DNA from 2 places in the Streptomyces sp. NPDC060198 genome. Region 1 is predicted to be linked to the other one. Evidence: riboswitches for the same ligand, from Rfam matches in the RefSeq annotation. Region 1 holds a riboswitch; the other holds the start of a gene.
The links. A riboswitch is a leader RNA that binds a small molecule or an ion and turns the genes downstream of it on or off. The one in region 1 is predicted to bind glycine.
Positions count from the first base shown of each region.

Region 2: it holds a riboswitch for glycine, as region 1 does, so the genes downstream of both, gcvP (aminomethyl-transferring glycine dehydrogenase) here and gcvT (glycine cleavage system aminomethyltransferase GcvT) in region 1, are expected to answer to the same signal.

Region 1 is NZ_JBHWZJ010000273.1:1,793-5,434, reverse strand. Features, by position in the region: gene ACFWEP_RS26090 (enhanced serine sensitivity protein SseB C-terminal domain-containing protein) at 1-239, opposite strand, end outside; gene ACFWEP_RS26085 (enhanced serine sensitivity protein SseB) at 459-1,217, opposite strand; gene ACFWEP_RS26080 (AAA family ATPase) at 1,261-2,076, opposite strand; glycine riboswitch at 2,238-2,335, shown strand; gene gcvT (glycine cleavage system aminomethyltransferase GcvT) at 2,484-3,599, shown strand.
Region 2 is NZ_JBHWZJ010000140.1:5,483-9,124, forward strand. Features, by position in the region: gene ACFWEP_RS18590 (DNA polymerase IV) at 1-1,387, shown strand, start outside; gene ACFWEP_RS18595 (PRC-barrel domain-containing protein) at 1,309-1,680, opposite strand; glycine riboswitch at 1,811-1,907, shown strand; gene gcvP (aminomethyl-transferring glycine dehydrogenase) at 2,097-3,642, shown strand, end outside.

The DNA.
Region 1 (3,642 bases):
CAGCCGCTGGCCGCGAGCTCTTGGGCGGAGGTCACGCAGGGGGCGTAACCGAGGCCGCCCACACCGATGTTGCCGTACTGGGCGTCCGGGGAGCCGGCCGTGCCGTGCCAGAGCAGCATCCAGACCTGGCCGTCCGAAAGGGCCCTCAGCAACTCCTCGTACGCGTCGAAGCGCCCGGGGGTCACCTGGCGCAGCATGTGTTCGACCTGCCCGGCCGCTGCCGTGCCTGACGCACTCACCCTGGGTCCCGCCCCTCGTCGATCCACCGTGTCGCGCGCCGCCCCCGGGCGCGCGGGAGCGACCTCGCCATCAAACCAGCTTATGCGCCCTTACTGACACCGACTTGACGCCACCGTCCGACATGCCGGACACGGCAGGCCGGTCCCGGGCAGCGGCCGGGCTGCCCGGCAGCCGGTCGACGGACACGCCCGAGGGCCGCGACCGGGCCGTCCCGGCGGTCACTGGAAGAAGGGCCGGACCTTCTCCAGCATCCAGTCGCCGACCGGGTCCTGCGCCATGTCGAGCAGGACCAGGTTGACGGGCCACGGCACCTGCACGCGTCCGAGCGCGCGGCCCAGCGCGTCCATGGGGGCGCCCCGCGTGGCCTCGTCCCACGCCGAGAACTGGACGGCGACGAAGAGGACGGGGTCGCCGCCCTCGATGCTGGCCAGCGCGCGACGGGCGGTGGCGACCACACCGGTCTGCTGGAACTCCGCGGACACGGCGGCGAGGAAGTCGACCGGCTCCTCCTTCCAGTCCGGCTCCCAGAGCCGCACCCGGCCGCCGCCGGCCGGTCCGTCCAGCGGGGTGTTCCCGGCACGGCAGAGCTCGGCGACGGCGGCGGGCGGCAGCGGAAGCCCGACCGCGCCGCCCGGGTTGACCGCGATGCCCACCTGCGGGGGCAGTCCGCGCGCGAACTCGCGGGCGGGCGCGACGGCGAAGGAGAGGTGGGCACCGACGCAACCGAGGAACTGCGCCTCGGAGCTGAAGACGGGGACGAAGGCGGCACCGTCGAGTTCGATCGTCGGCAGGTCGAGATCGGCGCTGGCGGGACTGCCGCCGCCGGGCAGCGGAATCCAGAGCTGGCTGCGGCCGAGCACCTCGACGAGCCGGCTCCCCGCCCCGGGGACGCCCAGCGAGGCGCTGAGCACTTCTTCGAACTCGTTCGCAGGCCACCCCTGGAGCTGGCGGGGCGACGTCTGTGCCGGGATGTCCACTGCCTCTGTGTCCTCTTGTCGACCGTGTCCTGCGGCAGAAACACTAACCGGCGCGGGGCCCCGGCGTCCCGGCCACGCTGTTGTCCCCGGCGTTGCCCCGCATGCCGGGCACCGCGCCCGGCGCACCCGGCGGCGGATCGGCCACCGGTCCCTCGACCACCTCGACGGGCACGTCCGCCGCCACCGGCCCCGGTACGTCCGGCTCCGCCACCGGGAAGGCGATGGCCGCCAGCGCCCCGGCCGCCGGGCGGTCCAGCAGCACGGCGGAGGCGCAGCCCGGGGGCAGCAGGCCGCGCTCGGCGTCGCGCAGCAGCCGGCCGACCGCGCGCCGGTGCCGGGCGAAGGCGTACCCGGAGACGCCGCGTCCGCGTTCGCGCTGGCCCGCCCTGGCCGTCCGGGGGGAAACGTCGAGCAGCACCAGGTGAAGGGCGCGGCCCCGGCGCGCCGCGTGGCGGGCCAGCCAGCGGCGTACCCAGCCCTGCGTCCCGCAGTCGTGGACGACGACCGCCTCGCCGGAGCGCAGCGCACCGAGCAGCCCGTAGTAGTGGGCGGCGCGGACCAGGGGGCGGTAGAGGGCGTACGGGAGTAAGCGGGGCAGGGCCGCGGTGAAGCGGTCCCGGGTGTCCTGGGAGTCGATGGCGCGGGTGGTGACCGCGCGCCGGATGAGGGTGGACTTGCCGCTGCCGGGCAGCCCGGAGACGACGACGACGTCCCCGGGGGCGAATTCGAGCCGCCGCGGTCCGTCCCCGGCCCCACCGCGCAGGTCGCGCACGGCCGGCGGCCCCTTCTCGGCGGCGGGCGGTGTCTGCCGCACGGCGACCCCCCACCGCACCACCCCCGCGTACGGTCGCAACGACATCGGCACTCCCCCTGTCGAGTCACCCCAGCACCTGCCCACAAAGTGTAAAGAAAAGGTAATGCGCGGCAAGTGTCCCGGACGGGAGGCCGGGCGGGGGTACCGGGCGCCGGGGCCGACCGCCGTGCGTGCGATGATGTGCGCGCAACTGCATACCGGCCGTTTGAATCCACGCGGGAGAGTCCCGGCCACCGTGTGTGCCGGGCGCCGAAGGAGCAAGTTCCTCCCTTGAATCTCTCAGGCCCCGTACCGCGTGGATGAGGCAGATCTGAAAAGCGAGCCGGTCACCGGCTCCACCCAAGGTGCAAGCCGACCCGTCAGGGGCCTCTCGGCGAACCTCTCAGGTTCCGATGACAGATGGGGAGGGACCGTCCTCGTCGTCATGCCCTGCGCGCCCTGGGAGCCACCTCATGAGCACCGCCCCCCGTACGACCGCCCTCGATGCGCTGCATCGCTCGCTGGGCGCGACCATGACCGACTTCGCCGGCTGGGACATGCCGCTGCGGTACGCCAGCGAGCGTGACGAGCACCATGCGGTGCGCACCCGCGCCGGGCTCTTCGACCTCTCCCACATGGGCGAGATCGCCGTCACCGGCCCCGAGGCCGTGGCGTTCCTGAATCACGCGCTCGTCGGCAACATCGGCACGGTCGGCGTCGGCCGGGCCCGCTACACGATGATCGTCCGCGAGGACGGCGGCATCCTGGACGACCTGATCGTCTACCGCCTGGCCGAGACCGAGTACCTCGTGGTCGCCAACGCGGGCAACGCCCAGCTCGTCCTCGACACCCTGACCGAGCGGGTCGCCGGCTTCGACGCCGAGGTCCGTGACGACCGCGACGCGTACGCGTTGATCGCCGTCCAGGGCCCCGAGTCCCCCGCCATCCTGAAGGCCGTCACCGACGCCGATCTCGACGGGCTGAAGTACTACGCGGGCCTGCCCGGCACGGTCGCCGGAGTTCCGGCCCTCATCGCCCGTACCGGCTACACCGGCGAGGACGGCTTCGAGCTGTTCGTCGCCCCCGAGCACGCCGAGACGCTCTGGCAGGCGCTCACCGAGGCCGGCGCCCCGCACGGCCTGATCCCCTGCGGGCTCTCCTGCCGCGACACGCTGCGCCTGGAGGCGGGCATGCCGCTGTACGGGCACGAGCTGACCACGGCGCTGACGCCGTTCGACGCGGGCCTCGGCCGGGTCGTGAAGTTCGAGAAGGAGGGCGACTTCGTGGGCCGCGAGGCTCTCGTCGCCGCCGCCGAGCGCGCCGAGACCGCCCCTCCCCGCAAGCTCGTCGGCCTGGTCGCCGAGGGCCGCCGGGTGCCGCGCGCCGGTTTTCAGGTCGTCGCCGACGGCAAGGTGATCGGCGAGGTCACCTCCGGCGCCCCCTCCCCGACGCTGGGCAAGCCGATCGCCATGGCGTACGTGGACGCGGCCTTCGCCGCACCCGGCACCGAGGGTGTCGGCGTGGACGTCCGGGGCACCCATGAGCCGTACGAGGTCGTGGCCCTGCCCTTCTACAAGCGCCGGAAGTAGGCGTCGGGGGCACTCCGCGCCCCGCCCACCGGGCCGGACGTGA
Region 2 (3,642 bases), on a different contig from region 1:
CTACGAGGCCCGGCGCTTCGGTGTGCACTCGGCGATGCCGACGGCCCAGGCGCGCCGGCTCGCGCCCAACGCCGCCTACCTGGTGCCGCGTTTCGCCCTGTACCGCGCCGTCAGCGAGCAGGTGATGGAGCTGCTGGGACGGCTGTCCCCGCTGGTGGAGCCCCTCAGCCTGGACGAGGCTTTCGTGGATCTGGAAGCCGGTGGCACCGCCGACGACTCCGCCTCGGCCCGCGCCACCGGTGAGCGGCTGCGGGAGGCGATTGTGGCCGTCACCGGTCTCAGCGGGTCCGTGGGGCTCGCGGGGTCCAAGATGCTGGCGAAGATCGCCTCCGAGGAGGCCAAGCCGGACGGGCTGATGCTCATCGAGCCGGGCACCGAGCGGGAGCTGCTGGCGCCCATGCCCGTACGCACGTTGCCCGGGGTCGGCCCGGCCACCGGGGACCATCTGCGCCGGGCCGGCATGACGACGGTCCACGACCTGGCGGAGGCGGGCGAGGACGAGCTCGTACGGCTGGTGGGCAGGGCCCACGGCGTCTCCCTGTACCGGATGGCGCTCGGCCTCGACGACCGGCCCGTGGTCGCCGAGCGTGACGCGAAGTCCGTCTCGGTCGAGGACACCTTCGAGGTGGACCTGCACGACCGGACGCGAGTGCGGGCCGAGGTCGAGCGGCTGGCCGGCCGGTGCGTCGAGCGGCTGCGGAAGGCCGGTCGCTCCGGGCGCACCGTCGTGCTGAAGGTGCGCCGCTACGACTTCTCCACCCTGACCCGCTCCGAGACGCTCCGCGGCCCCACGGACGACCCCGGGGTGGTGCGTGAGGCAGCCGCCCGCCTCCTGGAGGCGGTGGACACCACCGGGGGAGTCCGGCTGCTGGGAGTGGGCGTCACGGGCTTGGCGGACTACACGCAGGAAGACCTCTTCGCGCAGGCGGCGCAGGCCGAGCGGGAGGCCGAGCGGGAGGCCGAGCGGGAGGCCGAACCGGCGCGACCGGCTTCCGGAGCGCCCTCGGGGAGGGAGGGGCGCCACGGCGACGCGGATCCGGCGCCCGGGTCTGCGGGCACGGGAGCGCAGGACGCGACCGGCGCCCCCGGGGACGAGGCCGCCGAGCGTGCCGCGCGGCGCTGGTCCCCGGGCCACGACGCGCGGCACGAGGTGTACGGGCACGGCTGGGTGCAGGGCAGCGGCGTCGGCAGGGTCACCGTGCGGTTCGAGCGGCCGGGCGACCCCCCGGGCCGGGTACGCACGTTCCGGGTGGAGGACCCGGAACTGCACCCGGCCGATCCGTTGCCACTGGTGGCGGAACCGCCGGACTACTCCTCCTGGCCGGCCAGCCTGCCGAAGTCCTTGTCCGGTCCCGGATCGGTCACGGAAGAGGAATCGAGTTTGTAATGCCGGTACAGCTGCAATTCCTGCTCGGGCGAGAGATGCCGGCCGACGCCGAAGTCGGGCGCGTCCCGGATGAGCGTGCGGTCGAAGGGGACACGGAGGGTGTCCTCCACGAACTCGCTCGGTTCCAGCGGAACGAAGGCGTCCCTGCTGAACAGACCCGTGCGGACGGCGGCCCACTCGGGGACACCGGTGGCGTCGTCGAGGTAGACCTCGTCCACCGTGCCGATCTTGACGCCTGCGCGGTCGAATGCCTTGCGGCCGATCAGGCTGCGCGGATCGATGTCGCTCTGCACGGTGCCTCCCGCTGGTCGCGACGACTGGGGCTCGCAACTACTCCACAGCCACTACAGAAGTGCAGATTCCGGATATCGGCCACTCGAAGAAACCGCGTAGATCCCCGCTGGTAGGCTGGCACATGGCTGCTGACCCCGTGCGGGAGAGCCTCCGGTGCTGAATCCGGAGGCGCCGAAGGAGCAAATCCTCCCCGGAATCTCTCAGGCCCCCGTACCGCATGGACGAGGTCACTCTGGAAAGCAGGGCGGTCCCACCCGGCACGTGCCCGGTGCGGCCACCCTCACCGACGGTGAAAGCCGGTACGCCCCCGGGCGCGCCGGTGAAGCTCTCAGGTCGAGATGACAGAGGGGGAGGCCGTTCGGGCAGCCGCGCCGCGGTGCCCTCGCAGGTCCTGTCAGACCAGGAGGCCTCCATCATGACCCCCCGCCGCACCCCGCTCTCCCAGCTGGAGCAGGGCATCCCCTTCGAGCAGCGCCACATCGGGCCGGACGACGAGGCCCGGGCGAAGATGCTCGCGCAGGTCGGATACGGCTCGCTCGACGAGCTCACCGCCGCCGCGGTGCCCGACGTGATTCGCAGCACCGAGGCGCTGAACCTCCCCTCGGCACGCACCGAGGCCGAGGTGCTGGCGGAGCTGCGTACGCTCGCCGACCGCAACCAGGTTCTCGCCCCGATGATCGGGCTCGGCTACTACGGCACCTTCACGCCCCCGGTCATCCTGCGCAACGTGCTGGAGAACCCGTCCTGGTACACGGCGTACACGCCCTACCAGCCGGAGATCTCGCAGGGCCGCCTGGAAGCCCTGCTCAACTTCCAGACGATGGTCGCCGAGCTCACCGGCCTGCCCACCTCCGGCGCCTCGCTGCTCGACGAGGGCACCGCCGCGGCCGAGGCAATGGCGCTGGCGCGGCGCGTCGGCAAGGTCAAGGGCGGGGTCTTCCTCGTCGACGCCGACACCCTCCCGCAGACGATCGCGGTCATCGAGACCCGCGCCGAGCCGACCGGGGTCGAGGTCGTCGTCGCCGACCTCACGGACGGCATTCCGGCCGAGGTCGCCGAGCGCGGTGTCTTCGGCGTGCTGCTCCAGTACCCGGGTGCCTCCGGGGCCGTACGGAACATCGGGCCCGTGATCGAGCGCGCCCACGAGCTCGGCGCGATCGTCACCGTCGCCGCGGACCTGCTGGCCCTCACCCTGCTCACTTCGCCCGGCGACCTCGGCGCCGACATCGCGGTCGGTACCACCCAGCGCTTCGGCGTGCCGATGGGCTTCGGTGGGCCGCACGCCGGCTTCATGGCCGTGCGCGAGCAGTTCGCCCGCTCGCTCCCCGGCCGCCTGGTCGGCGTCTCGGTCGACGCCGACGGCGACAAGGCGTACCGCCTGGCACTCCAGACCCGCGAACAGCACATCCGCCGCGAGAAGGCCACCAGCAACATCTGCACCGCGCAGGTCCTGCTCGCCGTGATGGCCGGCATGTACGCCGTCTACCACGGCCCCGACGGCCTGCGGACGATCGCCCGGCGCACCCACCGCTACGCGGCGATCCTCGCCGAGGGGCTGCGGGCCGCCGGCGCCGAGGTCGTGCACGACTCCTTCTTCGACACGCTGACCGTGCAGGTGCCCGGCAAGGCCGCCGAGGTCGTCGCCGCCGCCCGCGAGCGAGGGGTCAACCTGCGGTTGGTCGACGCCGACCTGGTCTCCGTCGCCTGCGACGAGACGACCGCCCGCGCCCACCTCGAGTCCGTCTGGGCCGCCTTCGGCGCGCAGGGCGACGTCGAGGCGCTGGACGGCACGGCCGTCGACGCGCTCCCCGAGCAGGCGCTGCGCACCGACGACTACCTGACGCACCCGGTCTTCCACCAGCACCGCTCGGAGACGGCGATGCTGCGCTACCTGCGGCGGCTCGCCGATCGCGACTACGCGCTCGACCGCGGCATGATCCCGCTCGGCTCCTGCACCATGA